DNA from 3 places in the Synechococcus sp. CB0205 genome. Region 3 is predicted to be linked to each of the others. Evidence: predicted binding sites of a transcription regulator. Region 3 holds the regulator's gene; each other region holds the start of a gene.

Region 1 (6,894 bases), on a different contig from region 3:
GCAGGGTGGTTTTTCCCACCCCATTGCGGCCAATCAGGCAGACCATCTCCCCGGCATTCACGGTGAGATCGACATCGCGCAGGATGTGGCTCTCGCCGTAATAGGTGTTCAGCCCGCGGATCTCCAGCAGGGCGGTCATGGGTGTTCCTCCTCTGATGTTCCGAGATAGACCTCAATCACCCGGGGATCGTCCTGCACCTGATCCATCGTTCCCTCGCAGAGGACGTGGCCCTGGTGCAGCACCGTCACGGGACTCTCCAAGCGGCGGATGAACTCCATGTCGTGCTCGATCACCAGCACGGTGTGATCACCAGCGAGGGACTTGAGCAAATCGGCCGTCAGGTCGGTCTCCTCATCGGTCAGGCCCGCCACCGGTTCATCCACCAGCAGCAGATCGGGGTCCTGTCCCACCAGCATCGCGATCTCCAGCCATTGCTTCTGGCCATGGGAGAGCGCTCCGGCCTGCCAATCGGCGCGGCTCTGCAGGTTGACGATGCCCATGAGGTGTTGAACCCGATCGCGCTCCCCTGAACCGAGACCGCCAAACAGCAGGGGCCAGGGCTGCTTCGGCCGGCTGACCGCTAAGGCCAAATTCTCCTGAACGCTGAGCTTCTCAAACACCCGCGGGCTTTGGAACTTGCGACCAATCCCCAACCGGGCAATGCGGTGCTCCGCGCGGCCCACCAAGGAGCGGCCCTTGAACACCACATCCCCCTCCGTCGGAGCGGTCTTGCCGGTAATCACATCCAAGAAGGTGGTCTTGCCAGCCCCATTCGGGCCGATCACCGCCCGCAGCTCCCCGGGCTGGAGGCTGAGATTTAGATCGCGCAGGGCCAGAAAGCCGTCAAAGCTGACGGTGATCTGGCTCAGCTCAAGCAACGGTGCACTCATGGCTGAACCTCCTCTTGTCCTTCCAGTTCCAGTTGCGGGTAGGTCCCCATGCGCCGGGCGATGCCCAGGCGCGAGAGCAGGTTGCGGGGGCCGTCGCTACGCCACCAACCGATCACACCCTCCGGCAGAGCGGTGACCACAAGGATGAACAGACCGCCCTGGATGAACAGCCAGCTCTGGGGCATGGCTTCACTCACGAGGCTCTTGGCGTAGTTGATCGCCACGGCACCCAAGATCGCCCCCACCAAGGTTCCCCGTCCGCCAACGGCGACCCAAATCACCATCTCGATCGAGAAGGGAACGGTCATGTACTGAGGCGAAACGATGCCCGATTGCACCGTGTAGAGCGCTCCGCCGATGCCGGCCAGACCACCGGCAATCGCGAAGACGATCGTCTTGAACAAGGTGGGGTTGAACCCCGCAAAGCGCAGCCGGGGCTCGTCATCGCGAATGGCGATCAACACATCGCCAAAGCGGCCACGAACCACCCAGCGCACAACGGCCCAGGCCGCAATCACCATCAAGGCGGTGAACCAGAAGAAGCCGCGCTGCATCTCTGGTGAACCCACCATCTGACCAAACAGCTGGGTCACATCGGTCTTGAGACCGTTGGTGCCATTGATCAATTTCTGCTGGCCGTTGAAGAAGTTGAAAAAGACCAGCAGGGCCGCCTGGGTCAGGATCGAGAAGTAGACCCCTTTAATGCGGTTGCGGAAAACCAGGTTCCCCAGAACAGCGGCCAACACCGCGGGGATGAGCCAGATCGCCACAAGGGTGAACAGGGGCGAATGGAACGGAACCCAGAACGCCGGGAGTTGCTTCACGCCGTAGAGACCGAAGAACTCCGGAATCCCATTGGGGAAACCCGCTGAACTATTCAGCTGCAGATACATGGCGGCCGCATAGCCCCCCAAGGCAAAGAAGATGCCCTGCCCAAGGCTGAGCAACCCCGTGAAGCCCCAAATCAGATCGATGCCCAGGGCGACGATCGCCAAGGAGAGAAAGCGTCCCAGCAGGTTGAGTCGAAAGACGGGAAGGACGGCCGGAGCCGCGACGATCGCAGCGATGATCACCACCCAAAGCAGCAGCTTTGGCCAGCGGGACTGTTGAAGGCGTACAAACATTGGTTCAGGCCTCCACCATGCGTCCCTTCTGCGGGAACAAGCCCGCGGGACGGAATTGCAGGAAGAGCACGATCAGGGCGAAGACCATCACCTGGGCCATGCTCGTGGTCGCAAAAAACTTCACCGTGGCTGCCAGCGGCGACGGCATGGCCGGCCAGAGGCTGAGCAGACGGCCGGCGCCGATCAGATCGGTCAGCCAACCAATCGCGAAGGACGCCAGAACGGCGCCAAAGAGGTTGCCGACGCCGCCCAGCACCACAACCATGAAGCAGCCCACGATGTAGGAACCCCCGACGTTCGGCCCCACCGAACCCAACAACGAGACAGCCACACCAGCGATTCCCGCCAGTCCAGAACCGATGCCAAAGGTCAGGACATCGACCGTGTCGGTGGGAATGCCCAGGCAGTCGCTCATCGTGCGGTTCTGGGTCACCGCCCGTATGCGTGTTCCCCAAACGCTGCGGTTGAGGAACAGGGTGACGCCCAGAACAGAAACCACCGTCATCGCGATGATCACCAACCGGGGCACCGGCAGGGTGAGATCGGCCCACTCCAGGCCGCCGCGCATCCATTGGGGCGCAGTCACATCAACGTTGCGGGAGGTCGCCCGGGCAATCCGCGAGATCTGGGAGGCCAGTCCGCCGGCCAACAGCACCCCGGCAAGCGCGGAGGTGGCCCAGCAGCCGGCACGCACCAGCCGCGCCCGCGGGCCTTCGAGCAGGGGGCCGGCAAGAGCAGCGGCAAGCTGAAGCCCACCACCAAGGCGAGAACCACTCCAGCAGCCGTCGCCAGCGGAACACTGCGCACAAACTGCTGGAGGATCAGGCTCACGCCCCAGGTCGCCAGCAGGGTCTCCAGGGGATTGCCGTAGAGACGGCGAATGACCGTGCGCTCCAGCAGGATTCCGACAACGCCGCTCACCACGAAGGCCAGCGGAATCGCCACCAAGACATAAAGGTTGTAAACGGGCTCAAAGGCCGGCAGCTTGAAGATCAGCTGCACGACGTAGGTCGTGTAGGCGCCGAGCATGATCAGCTCGCCATGGGCGAGGTTGATCACCCCCATCAAGCCGAACACAATCGCCAATCCAAGGGCGGCCATCAGCAAGACCGAGCCGATGGCCACTCCGTTGAAGAGGCTTTCAAACAGCAATTGCACGGAAATCCGAAGCAGGGCAGCAAGGGAGAAAGCAGAAAAAGAGGAGCCCCCGGAAGGACTCCTCCATCAGTCAGAGCAACCAGAGAGGGCGATCAGAGCTTGTAGCGCTCACCCTTGTTGGCATCGGTCCAGTCGCAGGCGTAGCCCTTGGAGCTGGGCTCGTACTGGTTCCAGGCCTGGGGAGCCACAGGACCATTGGTGGACTGGAGGATCTTGAACTGACCGTCCTTGGTGATCTCACCGATGCGCACGGTCTGGGAGAGGTGGTGGTTCGGCATCACCTTGACCTTGCCCTGGGGCGCATCGAATTCGATACCAATCAGGGCTTCGCGCACCTTGTCGTCATCGAAGCTGTTGGCCTTCTCAACGGCGGCCTTCCAGAGGTAGACCATGTTGTAAGCCGACTCCTGCGGGTCAGCGACCATGCGATTGCTGCCGTACTTCTTCTTGAAGTCAGCGGCGAACTTCTTCGATGCCGGGGTATCGATCGACATCATGTAGTTCCAGGCGCCGTAGTGGCCCTCAAGGAACTCAGGTCCAATGGTGCTGATCTCTTCTTCCGCGATGGAGTAGCTCATCACGTAGTAGCCATTCGCCGGGGTCAGACCGGCGTCCTGGATCTGCTTGAAGAAGGCAACGTTCTGGTCACCATTCAGGGTGTTGATGATCACACCGCCGTTGGGCATCGCCTTTTTGATCTTGGCGATGATCGGAGCCACCTCGGTGTTACCCAGGGGCAGGTAGTCCTCGCCAACCACCTTGCCGCCCAGGGACTTGAGCTGCTGCTTGGTGATGGTGTTGGAGGTGCGGGGGAAGACGTAGTCGGATCCCACCAGGAAGAAGGGCTTGCCAGCGGCAGGCGACTTCTTGAACATGAACTCAGTTGCAGGCTCCGACTGCTGGTTCGGAGTTGCACCGGTGTAGAAGATGTTCTTGGAACACTCCTGACCTTCGTACTGAATCGGGTAGTAGAGGAACGCGTCCTTCGACTCGTAGACCGGCAGCATCGCCTTTCGGCTTGCTGACGTCCAACCACCGAAGACCACAGGCACCTTGTCCTGATCGATCAGCTTTTTGGACTTCTCAGCGAAGGTCGGCCAGTCGGAAGCGCCGTCTTCAACGATGTATTCAATCTTGTATTTCTTGCCATCAACGGTGACACCACCGGCGGCATTAATCTCATCAATAGCCATCTTCTCAGTGTCCACCAGGGTGGACTCCGAGATCGCCATTGTGCCGGTCAAGGAGTGAAGAATCCCGACCTTGACCGTGTCGTCGTACTGAACATTGGAGGCAGAATCACCACCACCACAAGCCACCAGACTCACAGAGGTGGCGAGAGCCGTTGCACCGGTCAGCAGACGCAACGAAGACTTTCGCATCAAAGGAGATGCCATAACTTTGAATCAATGAAGGCCGCCGCCGTCGTTCAGCGGTTCAAGGAATGTATTGATCGAGGCAGGCGCTCACGGGTAGCAATAAGCACCAAATCGGCAATTGCGAGACTGATCAGACTCGCGGAAATTCTCCCGAGGATTCACCACCCTTTGTGCCGTATCAACGGCCACCAATCGGCGGCTACTTCGGTAGCTGTTGCAACAAAAACGCCTCGACCTGCTCGAGGCCCTCGCCGCTGTGGAGGTTGGTGAAGCACCAGCTCCGGCCCGAGCGCATCCGCTCGGTGTCACGCTCCATGACCTCCAGGCTGGCCCCCACCATCGGAGCCAAATCGATCTTGTTGATCACCAGCAGGTCCGAGCGGGTGATGCCGGGCCCTCCCTTGCGCGGAATCTTGTCGCCGGCGGCCACGTCAATGACGTAGATGCAGAGGTCCACCAACTCCGGACTGAAACTCGCCGCCAAGTTGTCGCCGCCGCTCTCGACCAACACCAGATCAAGATTCGGGTAGGCCGCCTCGAGGTCCGCGACGGCAGCTCGATTGATCGAGCAGTCCTCCCGGATCGCCGTGTGGGGACAGCCCCCGGTTTCCACACCGCGAATGCGGCCGGGCTCCAGAGCGCCAGCGCGGGTCAGGAACTGGGCGTCCTCCTGGGTATAGATGTCGTTGGTGACCACCGCCAGCTCCAACCGATCGCGAAGGCGCCGGCAGAGGGCCTCGACGAGGGCGGTCTTACCCGAACCCACGGGCCCAGCCACACCAACCCGCAGACGACTGGTGGTCATCTCCTTCGCCAATTCATTCTCAGCATTGTGCTCAGCTCAACTGCGGAACAGGCGGGAGTAGAGCTCTGCGTGGCGCAGCTGGGCCAGCCCCGCACCGACGCCGCCATTCCACTGCTGCTCTGGATCCATCGACGCCAGCTCCTGAGCCCGCTGAGCGAGAAGCGGAGCGAGCCTCAACTGCAGCCGCTGGGCCTGGGTTGGCCCAAGAGGCACCAAGCGCACCGCTGCACTGAGCTGGTTGGCGACCCAGGAATAGAGGTAGGCCTCCTCCACCTCCGGGGAGTCCAACTCCAAAACCGCGCAGGCCCAGGCATAGGCCGCCGGCCAGGCCAACAACGTTCCGGCTCGGGGCAAGGGCCAGCCCAGATCCGCCAACAACTGCAGGAGCGAACGCCCCATCTGCCGCTGCTGAGCCCGCAGCTCCGCTGATTCCCGCTGCACCAGCAACCACTGATCAAGGCTGCGCAGCTCCTGCTCCGCCTGAGGCTCACCGTCTTTCCAGGCGCGCATGAACGCCATCAAGGGCGCGAGCGCTGCGGCCTCAATCGCCACCCCACCACGCCGCAACTCAGCGCTGAGCCAATCCTCCATCGCCTGCTCGGAGGTGACCTGACCGGCCTGAACCAAGACCTCAAGACCCTCGGAATAACTGAAGGCCCCCACCGGCAAGGCCGGACTCACCAGTTGATAGAGCCTGAGCCGCGCCAGTTGCCGATCAGCCATGGGAGTGGGCATGGGGAACGCCCGCATAGGCACCGGCCTCCGGCTGAAAGGGAGCATCCAGGCAGTCCACCTGCAGCTGCCTTTGGCGCAGTAGCTCCGCCAACACGCTGTCCTGCAACAGAACCAAGCGGTCGGGATGCAGCTCCATCGCCACGTGGCGATTACCCAGGTGGTAAGCAGCCTTCAGCAGAGCCAGGGGCTCAGCGCTGCGCACCTGCATCACCGGCTCCGGTGCCGCCTCCACCAGAACCTGCCAACAGCCGTCGTCACTCAGAAGCTGATCACCGGGCTGCAGGGCAGCACCACGGGGAAGCTGCAGCACCAGATCCCGCCCGCAGCGACTGCGGCGATGGCCCCGCAGGCTGGTGCGCTCATCCGCCGTCAACGCCAAGGTCAACGCCTGGGGTCCAGGCTCCGGCAGCACGCCCTTGGGGCGGCGCTCCACCAACACGATCGCTGAACCCTGCTCCACCTGAGGCGACCCGAGGGCCATCACCCTGACGAGCCACTGCACTGGACCTTTGTGGCGATTGTTACCAAAGCTGGACCGGTGGGACCGGAGTATGCGGCCATGGCTGAGTCGCAATCCACCTGGAGGGGACGTGTCGCGCTCCAGTTCGAGCGAAGAGGCTCGGCGGGGGGCGAACGAACCATTCACCAAGGACAGGCCAGCTCCCCGCTCAAATTGCAGCGCGCCCAGTGGCAGAGCAGTGGCCACTGCGAGCTGCCGATCCTGCACACCGCCGGGGGCTTGGTCGGTGGTGACGAACTCGAGATCAGCGCCCAGCTCACACCCCAGAGCCAGGCCCTACTC
Region 2 (6,894 bases), on a different contig from region 3:
CGAGTGGTCTTATCCGCCCGCTCAATCAGCCGACCGAGTCGGCTGAACTGCCAGGACAGATCCCGACTGAGGGTGGCATCGGTAATTCCGTAAAACAATTGGCAGCCACGCCGGATCTCCCTGAGCTGCTCTGGGGTCGGCTCCTCCCAAAACCCGTCGTTCTCGACCAGGGTCCAGTAGAGACCATTGAGCTGCTCCCACATCTCACTGGTGATGACGTCCCGGATCTGCCTGGCGTTTTCCCTGGCCAGCGCGATGCAGTTGACGATGCTGTTGGGGTTGGCCTCAGCGCGGATGAGAAATTCAAGAACCTGCTGCTCACCTCCACCGGGGTAGAGCGCATCAAACAGAGAGCGATGACCACTGGCATCGATCAGGGGTTGCCAGGGCTCTGCGCTACCAGGGGGGCAGTCCAGCGCCATGGCAGCACTGACCTCGACAAAGCGTGAGATGTTCTCAGCCCGCTCCACATAGCGGTTGATCCAATAGAGGGAATCCGCGACGCGGCTCAGCATGGGGCGTCCTCCACGATCCAGGTGTCCTTGCAGCCGCCGCCCTGGGAGGAATTCACCACCAGTGATCCCCGCTTGAGGGCCACGCGGGTTAACCCGCCTGGTGTGACCCAGGTGGTTTTGCCCCGCAGGATGTAGGGCCGCAGATCCACATGGCAGGGGTAGAGCTCGCCGTCACTGAGGGAGGGGACGGTGGAGAGCTCCAGGGTGGGTTGGGCAATGAAGTTGCGCGGATTGGCCTCGATCTTCGTGGCGAAGTCTTGGATCTCCTCGTCACTGGCATGGGGTCCGATCAACATCCCATAGCCTCCAGCTTCCGAGACGGCTTTCACCACCAGCTCCCGTAGATGGCTTAGTACATAGGAACGATCTTCAGCTTTAGAGCAGAGGTAGGTGGGGACGTTTGGGATGATGGCTTCCTCGCCTAGGTAGTAGCGCACCATCTCCGGCACATAGGCGTAGATCAGCTTGTCGTCGGCAATTCCAGTTCCAGGAGCGTTGGCAATCGCCACCCGTCCCTGGGCATAGACCTCCATCAGTCCGCGGACCCCCAGCATTGAATCGCTGCGGAAGACGGCGGGATCGAGGAAGTCATCATCAATGCGCCGGTAGATCACATCGACGGTCTCCAATCCACGGGTCGTGCGCATCCAAACCCGTCCGTCTTCACAGGCCAAGTCCCTGCCCTCGACGAGGGGAATGCCCATCTGTTGAGCCAGATAGCTGTGTTCGAAATAGGCGCTGTTGAACACCCCGGGGGTCAGGAGGACGACCCGGGGGGAGTCGGTCCAGGGCGCCAGCTCCCTCAGGGTCTGCAGCAGCTGGGAGGGGTAGCGATCAATCGGCTGGACGACCCGGCCACTAAACAGGCTCGGGAACATCCGTTTCATCACCCTCCTGTTCTCCAGGAAATAGGCGACACCAGAAGGACATCTCAGGTTGTCCTCCAGGACGCGCCAGGTTCCTTCTCCATCACGGATCAGATCAAGCCCGGAGATTTGACACCATTTGCCCAAGGGGGGCTTGAACCCTTGAAGCTCGCGCCTCCAACCCAGGGAACTTTCCACGTGCTCCCGCGGAATAACCCCATCTCGGATGATGCGTTGCTCGCCGTAGATGTCACCCAGAAATTGATCAATCGCCTCTAGGCGCTGGGACAGTCCTCGCTCTAGACGCTCCCACTCCTTCGATCGAATCAAGCGTGGCAGCGGGTCGAATGGAAGGATCCGTTCCCCCACGCGTCCGCCCGAATCATTCAGCCTGAAGGTGGCCCCGAGTCGCTTCAGTAGGACTCCAGCGGCGGCGTGATTGCGGTTGAGTTTCTCGATCCCGAGTGCACCCAGGGAGTTCACCAGGGGCTTGAGGCCGGAGCGAGGGCCTTCGGTGGAACTGAAGTATTCGTCATATCCCTTCTTAGGCCTGTACTCGGTAAACATTGCTCGAGTGGAATTGGGGCAAGCATGCAGAGCAGTCAGACCCCTTCAGGTTCCATTAGCTACCAAAGTCCACCCCGGTTCGTGGCCACCCGCATCACCTGTAGTGGTCGCTACAGATGATGAGTTGATGCACCTATGGCAAGGGTTCGATCGCCGAGCCAGCCTCTGCTCGTTGCCCCTGCAGACCCATGGCCCAGGTCCCTGTGCTGGTCGATCCCCAAGGGGGAGTGATCTATCAGCTGCGCTCCAGCGAAGGCGAGCTTTATCAAGTTCGATTTGAGGATAACTGCCTGTTCTGCGACAGCCTCCCTGCAGGCCAAGCCCACCTGAGGCTGCTGGAGCAGCGCGCAGCCTTAGGCCTGTAGCTCATCCAGCCGCTTCAGGATCTCCTGGCTGTGGCCTAGGGGCCGTACCCCTAACCAGCGCTCTTTGAGAACCCCTTCTGGGTCAATCAAAAAGGTGTGACGTTGGGAGAAGGGCGGGATCCAGCTGCCGTAGCGCTTGCTGGTTTCTCCTCCGGGATCAGAGAGCAGCGGGTAGGTCAACGCCTCGCTTCCGCAGAACTCTTTGTGGGAGTCCGTGTCGTCTGCACTGATTCCGACCACTTCCGCATTGCGGGCATGGAACAGCTGCAGATCCCGTTGAAAGCCCTTGGCTTCCAAGGTGCACCCCTCCGTGAAATCTCGGGGATAGAAGTAGAGCACCACCCAACGCCCTTTGAAATCGCTCAGGCTGCGTACGGCTTCGACGGCCCCCCCTCACCTGGAACCACGCCGGAGAGCCCAAAGCCAGGGGCCGGTTGATCGAGATCGGGCAGGGTCCCTCCCATCGAAAAGGCCTGCCGGGGGAGTCCCAGCAGGCCTAAGGCCGCAGCACCAAATGAAACAAGCAGGTTGCGGCGGTTCAACTTGATCCTGGGAGAACTCTCAGGATTGAAGCTCAGATCTTGGCCAGGTTGATGCCCAGCTGCTTGGCGTAGGCGCCCAGGCCCTTCTTTTGAATGGTCTTCAGGGCACGGGTGGAGACCCGCAGTTTCACGTAACGGTTGCCTTCAGCCCACCACAGACGGCGCTCTTGCAGGTTCACCTGCTGGAGCTTCTTCGTGCGGATGTGCGAGTGGGAGACGGCCATGCCGTTGTTGGCGCGCTTGCCGGTGAGTTGGCAGACCCGGGACATGACCGATCTTCTAAAAACACAACTTTGGGCAAATTGCCCAAGCGCCCACCATAGCAAGTCGGGTCACACCCCAGAACCCAAGGCCTCAGTGCAGTTGTGCAGGTGCAAGGTTTGCGTCGGGAAGGCGAACTCAATGCCCTCGTGGGCGAAGCGTTGGACGATCGCCAGGTTGATCCGTTGCTGGGCTTCCATCGCCTGGACGTAGTCGTTCGAAGGAACGAAATAGACCAACTCAAAATCAAGGCTGCTGCTGTTGAAGGCCACGAAATGGGCGCGGTCAAAGCGGGCATCGCCCCCCTGCTCCACGATCGCTTTCAACAGGCCAGGGATCCGTTCCAGTACGGCGTGGCTGGTGTCGTAGGTCACCCCCAGCCGATAGATCAGCCGCCGCTCTTGCATCTCCCCATAGTTCGCCACCACCGAGCTGGTCAGGGCGCTGTTGCTCATGACGATCGCTTCGCCGTTGATGCTGCGCAGACGGGTCGAACGCACCCCCACCCGCTCCACCGTTCCCCAGACCTCTCCGACTTGGATGAATTGACCGGGTTGGAAGGGCTTGTCGAGAAGGATGGTGATGTACTCGAAGAATTCAGAGACCGGCTGCTTTAAGGCCAAGCCTGCCCCGATGCCACCGGCGCTCAGCAGAGCCCAGATCGCAGCCATCTGGACACCGATGTTCTGCAGATAGAGGACCGCGCCGACGCACCAGACCAACGCCCGCAACATCGGCGCGAGGGCGCGGAGCATGTTGCCGACCGCTGGATCTCCGCTGTGGGCCGCGGAGCGTTGCAGCAACCGCAGGCTGATGCGGTTGACCAGCCGCACCAGGAACACCACCAGGATGAGTTTCGAGATGGTGAAGACCACCCGATCCGCCTCGGGAGAGGTCGGCAGCAGCCACCAGGCCCAACTGGCGCTGATGACCCAACCAAGGATTGGGATCGTGTCCGTGATGACCTGAACGATGAAGTCATCGGTTTCGCTTCGCGTTCGCCGTGTCAGACGACCGAAGAAGATCCCAAAGATCCTTGCTGCCAGAAGGGACAGCAACCCACCGCCGAGTAGGGCCGCCACTGCAGGCGCAGTACTCCAGAGCGAGGTCATCGGCAGACGCGACTTTTGAGCTGTTTCCACTGTCTCGTGCTGCGTCAAGCCCCTGACAGATCCGCTTGAAGCCCGTAAGAGTGGGGAAACCCTTTTGCCTGTGTCTGAGTCCTATCTGTTAGCTCTCGACCAGGGCACCAGCAGTTCTCGCGCCGTTCTGGTGTCCTCCAACGGCGAGTCGGTGGCCTCGGCCCAGGTGCCGCTTGCCATCCACTACCCGGATGATGGTTGGGTCGAGCAGGACGCCTCCGCGATCTGGCAGAGCCAGCTGGAGGCGATGGCCTTACTGGAGCAGCGCCTCAGTCCAGGGCAACGGGCAGCAGTCAGGGCCTGCGGCATCACCAATCAGCGCGAAACCACCACCCTCTGGCGACGCAGCACCGGCCAACCCTTCGGCCCGTCCCTGGTCTGGCAGGACCGTCGGACCGCATCGATCTGCGGGGATTGGAAGCGCCAGGCGGCGGCGGATCAGTGGCAGCGCCAGACGGGACTTGTTCTGGATCCTTATTTCAGCGCCAGCAAGATCGCTTGGATGCTGCAGGCCTATCCCGAGGCCCGGCAGGCCCTGGCTGGCGATGACCTCTGTTTTGGCACTGTCGATAGCTGGTTGCTCTGGCAGCTGACCCGCGGAGCGCATCACGCCACAGACATCAGCAATGCCAGTCGCACGCTGCTGCTGGACCTGGAGCAGCTCTGTTGGCTGCCGGAGGCGGTTGAACGCGTTGGTCTGAGCCTGAAGGCGTTGCCCGACTTACGACCCACCCGCAGCTCGTTTGGGGTGATCGCTGAGGGCCTTCCCTTTGCCGGTGTGCCGATCATGGCGATGCTCGGTGATCAACAGGCCGCCAGCTATGGCCAGTTCTGCAGGCAACCCGGCCAGGCCAAGTGCACCTACGGAACCGGTGCCTTTCTGGTCGTAAATTGTGGGCAACAACCCCAGCGCGCCGCTGGTGGCCTGCTGAGCACCGTGGGTTGGAGCAACGCCGACGGCAGCACGACCTACTGCATTGAAGGCAGCTTGTTCAATGCAGGAACGGTCATCCAGTGGCTGCGCGATGGCCTCGGGATCATTAGTGAGTCCGCCGAGGTCGACGGGTTGGCCTCCAAGGTGGCCAGTGCGGGCGAGCTGATGCTCGTGCCGGCCTTCACCGGCTGGGGCTCTCCCCATTGGGACCCCAATGCCAGAGGGTTGTTGATCGGCATGACCCGTGACACCGGTGCACCGCAGATCGCCCGGGCTGCCCTCGAGGGGATTGCCTTAGCCGTCACCGGACTGCTGCGCGGTGCGGCCGAGGCCCTTGGCGCTCCCCTGCGCACCATCGCCGTTGATGGCGGGGCGGCGGCCTCCGCTGTCTTGCTTCAGGCCCAGGCCGACAGCGCCGGCGTTGAGGTGGTGCGTCCGGCCAATTTGGAGTCCACCGCCTTGGGGGTGGCCCTGATGGCCGGTGAGGCCGTTGGAGTGGTCGACGATCTCGAGGCCATTGCCAGCTCGGTGAGGGCTTCCTCGACCCAGGTGAGCCCTCAGCAAACGGAGGCGCAACGGGAGCGCTGGTTACGCCGCTGGGACCAGGCGGTTGAACGTTGTTTGGAGTGGCATGGCGATGCAACCGTTTGATCTGTTGATCATTGGTGGGGGGAGCAGTGGAGCCTCCCTGGCCTACGAGGCCGTTCGCCGCGGATTGCGAGTGGCGTTACTGGAGGCGGGTGATCCAGGCCAGGGCACCAGTTCCCGGAGCACGAAGTTGCTCCATGGCGGCGTTCGCTACCTGGAGCTGGCCTTCAAGCAGCTCGATGCCGCCCAACTGAAATTGGTGCGGGAGGCCCTGGCGGAGCGCCAGTACTGGATTGATCAGGCTCCTTTTTTGGCCCAACCTCTGCGTATTGCCCTACCGACCCAGGGGCCCATTGAGCAGGCCTATTACCGGATGGGGCTGGGGATGTATGACCTGCTCGCGGGAGCGGCCGGCCTCGAACCCAGTCGTGGCATCAACCGCCAGCAACTGCAACGCTCCCTGCCAGGCCTGGACCCAAAACGCCATGGCGCCGTTCTCTACAGCGATGGTCAATTTGATGATGCGCGCCTGAATCTGTTGCTCTTGCTCACGGCTGAGGCGGCCGGAGCCGTGGTTCAGCGGGACTGCACGGTCGTTGGTTTCGAGCAGGAGCAGGGCCAGCTCACGGGTGTCACAGCGCGTCAGGCCGATGGTGCGCTGAACCACTGGTCAGCCCGCTGTGTGGTCAATGCCACAGGCATCCAGGCCGACAGTTTGAGGCTGCTGGCCGACCCGCAGTGCAGTCCACGCCTTCTGGTCAGCCGGGGGGTGCATCTTGTGCTCAGCGAGCCGTTGTGTCCAGAGGGCGTCGGCCTGCTGATCCCTAAAACCAGCGATGGCCGCGTGATGTTCGTGCTCCCCTTCCAAGGCAGAACACTGGTTGGGACCACCGATTCACCTTGTCCAGTCGATGAAGCCACCTCCGTCTCCGATGCGGAGGAGGCGTTCCTGTTGGATCACCTACGCCAGTGGTTCCCAGGGCAACCCAGCTTCTCGGTGTCCAGCCGCTGGGCCGGCGGTCGCCCTCTGATTCAGCCGGACTCTGAGCGCGGCAGCAGCAAGGTGGTTCGCGAGCACGAAGTCGAACAGCTCGATTGTGGGCTGATCAGCTTG
Region 3 (6,894 bases):
GGCGTCGGCCGGGGTGCCTCGTTTGGCGCAGCGTTTTCGAGAACCGCTATGGATTCGCCCGGCCCAAAAGGCGGCCCAGCAGGCGGAGGTCTTCGCTCCGATCGACTTGATGGAGTGCATGGGTCCAGCCAATCCCCAGATCCGCGTGCTCAGCTGCAGGCCCGGCTCAACCCCAGGTCAGCTGGCGCTGCGGCTGCAGAACCTCAGCCCTCAGCGACAGAGTTGGACTCTGGACTCGCCACGGCGTTGGCGCCGGGGGAATGCTGAGACCTGGCAGAGCGGAGCTCTTGTGCTCAAGCCCTGGCAGGTCGTCGCGTTAGAGCTGGTTTAGTCGTCGTGGTCGTCAAAGGGGTCGCTGAGCTGCTTCGACGGAGGACCAAAGGCGGTGTAGATCCCGAAGCCGGTGAGGCCCAGCAGCACAGCCAAGACGGCCAGTGCCACGGACATGGCTGGGGAGGTGGTTTCCATCACAACTCTCGACGGGGCCAGCCGCTCAGGCGGCCAGGCCCCTTACAGTAACGAGACCTACTCCTTGCCAGAGAGCACAGCCCGACATGGCTCAACGCACCCGCCTGGGAGATCTGCTTCGCCCCCTGAACTCCGAGTACGGCAAGGTTGTGCCCGGCTGGGGCACGACCCCCGTCATGGGCGTGTTCATGGCCCTGTTCCTGGTGTTCCTGCTGGTGATCCTCCAGCTGTACAACAAGTCCCTGATCCTCGACGGCATCACCGTCAACTGGAACGGCATCGGCTGATCCGATGAACGTCTTTGGGATCGGATTGCCTGAGATGGCGGTGATTGCCGCCGTGGGTCTTTTGGTGTTCGGTCCCAAGCGCCTACCCGAACTGGGTCGCACCCTTGGAAAAACCCTGAAGGGTTTTCAGTCGGCCTCGAAGGAATTCGAGCAGGAGTTCCGAAAGGCGGTCGACACGGTGGAAGCGGAAGTCACCCAGGCTTCTTCAGAGCCCCAGCCTCAACTCAAGGCCGACGACGAGCAAGCGGCCGGTTGAAGGACTCCATGGCTCCTTTGAGTCTTGTTGTTGGTTTAGGGAACCCGGGCGAGAAGTACGCCGGAACCCGCCACAACGTCGGATTTATGGCGCTGGAGCAGCTGGCCAAGCGTCAAAACAGCAGCTTTAAGCAGCAGTCCAAGCTCCACGCCCTCGCTGCGGAGGTGGGACAAGGGGCCGAACGCCTGCGTCTGTTGATGCCTCAGACCTACATGAACGACAGCGGTCGTTCGATTCGTGCTGCTCTCGATTGGTTTGGCTTCGAGCCCAACCAGATGCTGATCCTGGTGGACGACATGGATCTCCCCCTCGGTCGCTTGCGCCTGCGGCTCTCGGGCGGTGCTGGCGGGCATAACGGTCTTCGCAGCACCATTGCCCATCTCGGTGGCCAAGAGTTCCCCCGCTTGCGCATCGGGATTGGCGCTCCTGCCTTGAATCCGGTGGAGCGTAAGCAGCGCACTGTCGGCCACGTCCTCGGCCGCTTTGCCGTCGCCGAACAGCCGGTGCTCGAGGAGGTCATTGATGAGGTCTTGGCTGGTCTGGATCTGATTCAGCGCCTGGGGTTTGAGCGGGCTGGTAACAGGCTCAACGGTTTTGTTGCTCCCTCTGCCGCCAAGCTGGTCGAGCAACCCACTGCCTGAGTCCGCGTGAGTCGCCTCCCCACGACAACGGCGCAATTGCGGGTGCTGCGCCAAAGCTTTAGCCAGCGGGTGCTGGAGGGTGAGGTCAGCGCTGGAGGGTTCGAGTGGACGTTCGCCTGGTTCTTTGACCGCGGCGAGCTGCAGGTGGAACCTTCCCTCGGCCGGGCCTTGATCCAGGACGCGCTGCTGCGCTTCCTGTTGAAAACGGACTACCAGCTGGAGGCGGGTGGGGACTACGCCTTCAGCGTGCGGGCCAGGTTTTAGGCAGCGAGCTGGCGCAAGACGACCAAGCCAGGTTCCCGCTTGAGCTCCGTTCCCCAATGGCGCTCCAGCAAGAGTTGAGCCACGACATCGTCGTAGTCCCTTGGGGGCAACCTCAGGCCTTCTGGAAGCAATCGCCGCCAGCCCCTGGGGGGCTCCAGCTGCCAGTAGCGGGCTCGTGCGGCCAGGGTGGTTCCCGCTTCAGGGATGACCTGGACAGCCAGGCCAAGGTCGTTGAGTTGCCGCTGCCAGTGCTTGCTGCCCGTTCCATCGCCGAGCACAACACCCTCAAGACCCGGACGCTCTCGCCAGATCGCAATCTGCTTGAAGCACTCTTCCGGGGAGAGCACGGCGGCAACCTCGATCTGGCCTGTGGTCTGGTCAGAGCGCACCAAGCCGCATTTGCTGCGGCCGGGATCGAGTCCGATCCAAGTCATTGCGGGCGCTGCCAGCGAATGTCGACGGCAATCGGGTCGGCCAGATCACTGTTGCCTCTGGAGACGGCCTCGAGCTTGGCGGTCTCGCCCAGGGGGCGGTTGACCAGGGCCTCAGCCAGTTGATTGAGGCGTGCTGGGTCAAATTGAAGGCCGTTGGCCAGGGCCCCTTGGCGTTGGGCTCGGGTAAAGGCTGCTGCCAGGAGCAGGTTCAGGCGGCTACGCACCTGGTCTGGGGAGCGCTCATCGGCCTCCAGCACGGTGGTGGCCAGTTGTTCTCCACTACGTACCACCCGTTTGTTGGGTCTGACATCCGGGAAGGCCACGACCTGACGCTCCCCTTTGAGCACATTGGCCGCTGAGATCAGACTCACGACCCACTCGCCGCGTTTGCTGAGGGTGGTCTCCAATTTGCTGATGTCGCTGCGCGGCACCAACAGGATTTGACGGTTCGGTGTTTCGCCTGGCAGCACCCGCTGGTAGACGTTCAAATTCGTGCGCTGCAGCAGGGCGTGGATCACGTCTCTGGCCTGGCTGGGCTTCTCGATCCGTACCTTGGCTACCTCCAGGATTTGGCCACTGCTGATCACCACATCACCCTGACGTAGGGCAATCAGGTTGCGTTCGAGACGCTCGAGCTCTTGGCTGCTGCTTTTGATCTTGCTGTTGAGCTTGGCGAGCTCAGAGCGGTTGCGCTGGAGATCGGAATCCTTCGCGGCGATGTCACGGCTCAGGCGATCGCGCTCGGCCTCCAGTTGTTTGCGTTGCTCCATCAGGGGAGCCAGTTCCTTCTGCAGTCGGCTGGCCTGCTCGGCCACCACCTTGAGTTGGCGTTGGGCCTCGCTGCGCTCGTTCTCTGCGCTGCGCAGGGCGCTCCGACTTTGGGCCAGGTCCTTGCGACTTGAGCTCAGGGCATCGCGGCTGTCCCGCAGGCGCTGTTCGATCTGATCGAGTTCAAAGAGCCCCGTGCGCAAGCGATCACTGACCAGCAGCATCAGCCCAAGGGAGATGGCACTGATCAAGCTGCCGGTCAGCACCGTGATCACCACGGCGGTCTTCTTGGGCCGCAACCGGAACAGGCTCAGCCGCGCCTTGCCGACCTTGGATCCCAACCGATCCCCCAGGGTGGAGAGCACTCCCCCGAGGATCAGCAACGTCAGGATCAGGATCCAGCCGGACACGACGTTGGGCGACGACGATCAGTATCGGTTGTGGGGGCTTGGAACGCAGCTGGGATCGGCCACCAGTTCAGCCGTTTAGCTGAAACGTTTGGCGAGGGCCAATGGATCGAAGACGGTGATTTTTTTGCGGTCGATTTGCACCAGGCCGTCGTTGCGGAGGTCGCCCAAGAGCCGGGTGATCGTGACGCGGGTCGATCCGATCGCTTCGGCAATGGCCTGGTGGGAGAGGCGCAGGTCGATCGTGATCCCTTCGCTGCTGGGCACGCCAAAGTCGCGGCAGAGCACCAGCAGGAAACTCACCAGTCGCGAGGACATGTCGCGGTGGGTGAGGGTTTCGATCATGGTCTCGGTTTGCAGGATCCGAGAGGAGAGACCTTGCAGAAGCAGTAGACCAACCGCCGGGTCCTGCTCAATCGCCTTGCGGACGGAGGTGGCGGGAGCCGTCACCAGCTCGACGCGAGTAAAGGCAATCGAGTGATAAAAGCGGTCTGAACGCTGGCCTGTCAGTAAAGACAGGACGCCGAAGAGGCTGTTCTCCCGCAGCAGTGCCACGGTGATTTCTTCGCCGGATTCGTAGACCCTGGAGAGCCGGACCGCACCCCGCTTCAGCAGATAAACCTTTTCGGCGGGGTCGCCGGGGAAAAAGATTGTTTTGCCGCGCTCAACGATCTCGGTGGTGCTACCGCTCAGGCCCCGGATGACATCCAGAAGCGTGGCATTGGGTGGCAGGGGACTGCCCGCGATCGGTGCGATCACTGACGTACCGGTCGTAGGGCTAGGGGAGTAGCGGCTGAATCCTTGCGTTGCCACGACCATTTCAGCGCGACTGAGTTGCCTGGAACCTACGGATCAGTCCAGGGCCGCCCTGTAGCCATTGAAACTAATTTGCTGCCTCTGCCAAGGCCTGCTTCTGGGCCTGCATTAGTTGATCGATGCCGCTTTCCGCTAGGTCAACCAGGCTGGAAAGCTGTTGGCGACTGAAGGGTGCGCCCTCCGCGGTGCCTTGAATTTCGAGCAAATGTTGCTCTTGATTCATCACCACGTTCAGATCGACCTCTGCTCGGCTGTCCTCGCTGTAGTCGAGATCGAGGAGTGCGGCGCCATCCACGAGGCCAACGGAAACCGCCGCCACCTGCCCCACCAGGGGCGATCGTTCCAGCACTCCGCGCTGTTCCAGGCGTTGCAGGCCGACGGCTAAGGCGGCCCAGGCTCCAGTGATGCTTGCGGTGCGGGTGCCGGCATCGGCTTGAAGGACGTCACAGTCGATTTGCAGGGTCCGCTCCCCTAGCGCCTCCAAATCCAGGCAGGCCCTGAGGCTGCGGGCGATGAGGCGTTGGATTTCTTGGGTGCGACCGGAGAGCTTCATCAGCTCCCGTGGCTGCCGGCTGGGGGTGCTGGCGGGGAGCAGCCGGTAGTCAGCGCTCAGCCAGCCCTTGCCGGAGCCTTTACGCCACTTCGGAACACCCTCCTCTAAGCAAACGCTGCAGATCACAGCCGTGTTGCCCGTGTACACCGTGACGGAACTCAGGGCGAAGCCCATCGGATCCCAAGCGAAGCGCGTGCTGCGCAGGTCCGTTGCGCTGCGGCCGTCCCGCCTGGGTTGGGTGCTGCTCATCGCGGGCTGGCTCAGTGCCTCGATGGTACGGGTGTTTGCACTACAGGTAGTGCTTGTTGCTTGCCGGACGGCCTAACGCCGCTACATTCAGGATCCCAAGCGGCAGCCATGCACTCGATGACGGCCAGCATTGCAGCCACGCCCCGTGCTGGACACCTGCGTCCGTTGGCTGTGGTCCCGGCGTCGGCCCCCGCGCGCAGCGTGCGCCTGGCGGCCCAGCAGGAGGGCCAGCTCCAAGTGCACACCGCTCCCTTCCGCGGCAGCTTCAGTGGGGTGTTCAGTCAGGCCCTGCGCAGTGCCGGGCTTGGTAGCCGCGTTCTGGTGAGCCAATTCCTCAAAGGTGGGGTCGATCAGGGGCTGGAGAGCAGTGTTTGGCTCTGTGGCCGCCTTCAGTGGCTGAGGCCAGCCGTGGCGGGTTGCCTGGCTGATCCCGTGCCGGCATCCCAGGCCGATGTCGAGGCTGTGCGCGAGATCTGGGCGTACACCCGTGAGCAGCTGCTGAGCGGTCAGCTGGATCAGTTGGTGCTCGATGAGTTGGGCCTGGCCGTCGAACTGGGCTACTTGTCCGAGGCGGAGGTCGTTTCAGCCCTGGAGCAGCGGCCGTCCCACCTGGATGTGATCCTGACGGGGCCCTCCATGCCCACCGCTCTGTTGGCCATGGCCGATCAGGTCACCCAGCTGCGCCGAGGTTTCTGATGCTCAAAAACGACCGTTGGATCAACGAGCAGGCCGCCTTGGGCATGCTCGAGCCCTTTCAGCCGCAGCTGGTTCGTCATCTTGATCCGGAGAACAGCGAAAAGCCGGTTCTCAGCTTTGGCTGCTCGTCCTATGGCTACGACCTGCGCCTCTCCCCGCAGGAGTTCCTGATCTTCCGGCATGTTCCCGGAACGATCATGAATCCCAAGCGCTTCAACCCCGCCAACCTGGAGCCGGTGCCTCTGCACGAGGACGAGGACGGCTCGTACTTCATCCTCCCAGCCCACTCCTACGGATTGGGTGTGGCGCTCGAGAAGATGTGCGTCCCTCCCAACATCACCGTGATTTGCCTGGGCAAGAGCACCTATGCCCGCCTGGGGATCATCGTTAACACCACCCCAGCTGAGGCCAGTTGGGAAGGTCACCTGACCCTGGAGTTCAGCAATTCCTCCGGAGCGGACTGCCGCATCTATGCCAACGAGGGCATTTGCCAGCTGCTCTTCTTCGAGGGTGATCCCTGCGAGACGACCTACAAGGACCGGGCTGGCAAGTACCAGCACCAGCCCGAGCGGGTCACCTTGGCCAAGGTCTGAGCCCTAAGGCGCCAGGCGCGCCTTGTGCAGGCGGGTCTTTTCGTACCAAGCCGCGATCTCTGGGGCCCAGGCCTGGAGGTGGGGCCACATGAGATCGCAGAGCACCCGGATTTCCTCCTGGGCATCGAGCTTGGCGCGCAGGTCCATGAAGTGCAGGAACGCCCGCAGCGAGAAGCTCACCACGAAGTGCTGGCGGTAATCGAAGGGCAGGATGCCGCGGGCGTGCTCCTCGGCGAACCCCGCCGCGAGCATGTCGCGATAGCGCTCGGCCGCGGCTTGGCAGAGGGCGAGATCCTTGGCGCGCTCGTCTGCGCTGTAGGTGTATTTCTTGCCTTGTCGATCGCTGTACTGCCCTTCGGGGCGTAGGTAGAAGACCTCTTCGAGTTCCAGCTCGCCGTTGGCCGCCCGGCAGATGCGCTCGCCGGTGTAGCGCATGGATTGGACGTCAAAGCTCACGCCCAC

Evidence for each region. Region 3 encodes NtcA, which controls nitrogen genes in cyanobacteria. Its sites were predicted from a motif close to GTANCNNNNGNTAC; they were not measured.
Region 1: a site for NtcA is predicted at 4,646-4,659, ahead of urtA (urea ABC transporter substrate-binding protein). Genes of this name have one in related genera too.
Region 2: a site for NtcA is predicted at 2,049-2,062, ahead of CB0205_RS0110440 (circularly permuted type 2 ATP-grasp protein). Genes of this name have one in related genera too.

The regions. Positions count from the first base shown of each region.
Region 1 is NZ_ADXM01000019.1:11,430-18,323, forward strand. Features, by position in the region: gene urtE (urea ABC transporter ATP-binding subunit UrtE) at 1-139, opposite strand, end outside; gene urtD (urea ABC transporter ATP-binding protein UrtD) at 136-891, opposite strand; gene urtC (urea ABC transporter permease subunit UrtC) at 888-2,015, opposite strand; partial or broken gene CB0205_RS15000 (branched-chain amino acid ABC transporter permease) at 2,020-3,173, opposite strand; gene urtA (urea ABC transporter substrate-binding protein) at 3,266-4,555, opposite strand; gene ureG (urease accessory protein UreG) at 4,752-5,357, opposite strand; gene CB0205_RS0102010 (urease accessory protein UreF) at 5,394-6,092, opposite strand; gene ureE (urease accessory protein UreE) at 6,073-6,573, opposite strand; gene CB0205_RS0102020 (urease accessory protein UreD) at 6,652-6,894, shown strand, end outside.
Region 2 is NZ_ADXM01000051.1:49,166-56,059, reverse strand. Features, by position in the region: gene CB0205_RS0110445 (alpha-E domain-containing protein) at 1-515, opposite strand, end outside; gene CB0205_RS0110440 (circularly permuted type 2 ATP-grasp protein) at 509-1,948, opposite strand; gene CB0205_RS16375 (hypothetical protein) at 2,137-2,313, shown strand; gene CB0205_RS14690 (redoxin domain-containing protein) at 2,302-2,655, opposite strand; gene rpmB (50S ribosomal protein L28) at 2,888-3,124, opposite strand; gene CB0205_RS0110420 (mechanosensitive ion channel family protein) at 3,188-4,228, opposite strand; gene CB0205_RS0110415 (glycerol kinase GlpK) at 4,329-5,843, shown strand; gene CB0205_RS0110410 (FAD-dependent oxidoreductase) at 5,824-6,894, shown strand, end outside.
Region 3 is NZ_ADXM01000022.1:130,353-137,246, forward strand. Features, by position in the region: gene CB0205_RS0103795 (alpha-mannosidase) at 1-331, shown strand, start outside; gene psbN (photosystem II reaction center protein PsbN) at 328-468, opposite strand; gene psbH (photosystem II reaction center phosphoprotein PsbH) at 555-755, shown strand; gene CB0205_RS0103810 (TatA/E family twin arginine-targeting protein translocase) at 760-1,011, shown strand; gene pth (aminoacyl-tRNA hydrolase) at 1,020-1,652, shown strand; gene CB0205_RS0103820 (DUF3146 family protein) at 1,659-1,916, shown strand; gene CB0205_RS0103825 (polyamine oxidase) at 1,913-2,350, opposite strand; gene CB0205_RS0103830 (DUF3084 domain-containing protein) at 2,347-3,528, opposite strand; gene ntcA (global nitrogen regulator NtcA) at 3,604-4,344, opposite strand; gene rph (ribonuclease PH) at 4,409-5,143, opposite strand; gene CB0205_RS0103845 (cob(I)yrinic acid a,c-diamide adenosyltransferase) at 5,261-5,839, shown strand; gene dcd (dCTP deaminase) at 5,839-6,432, shown strand; gene thyX (FAD-dependent thymidylate synthase) at 6,436-6,894, opposite strand, start outside.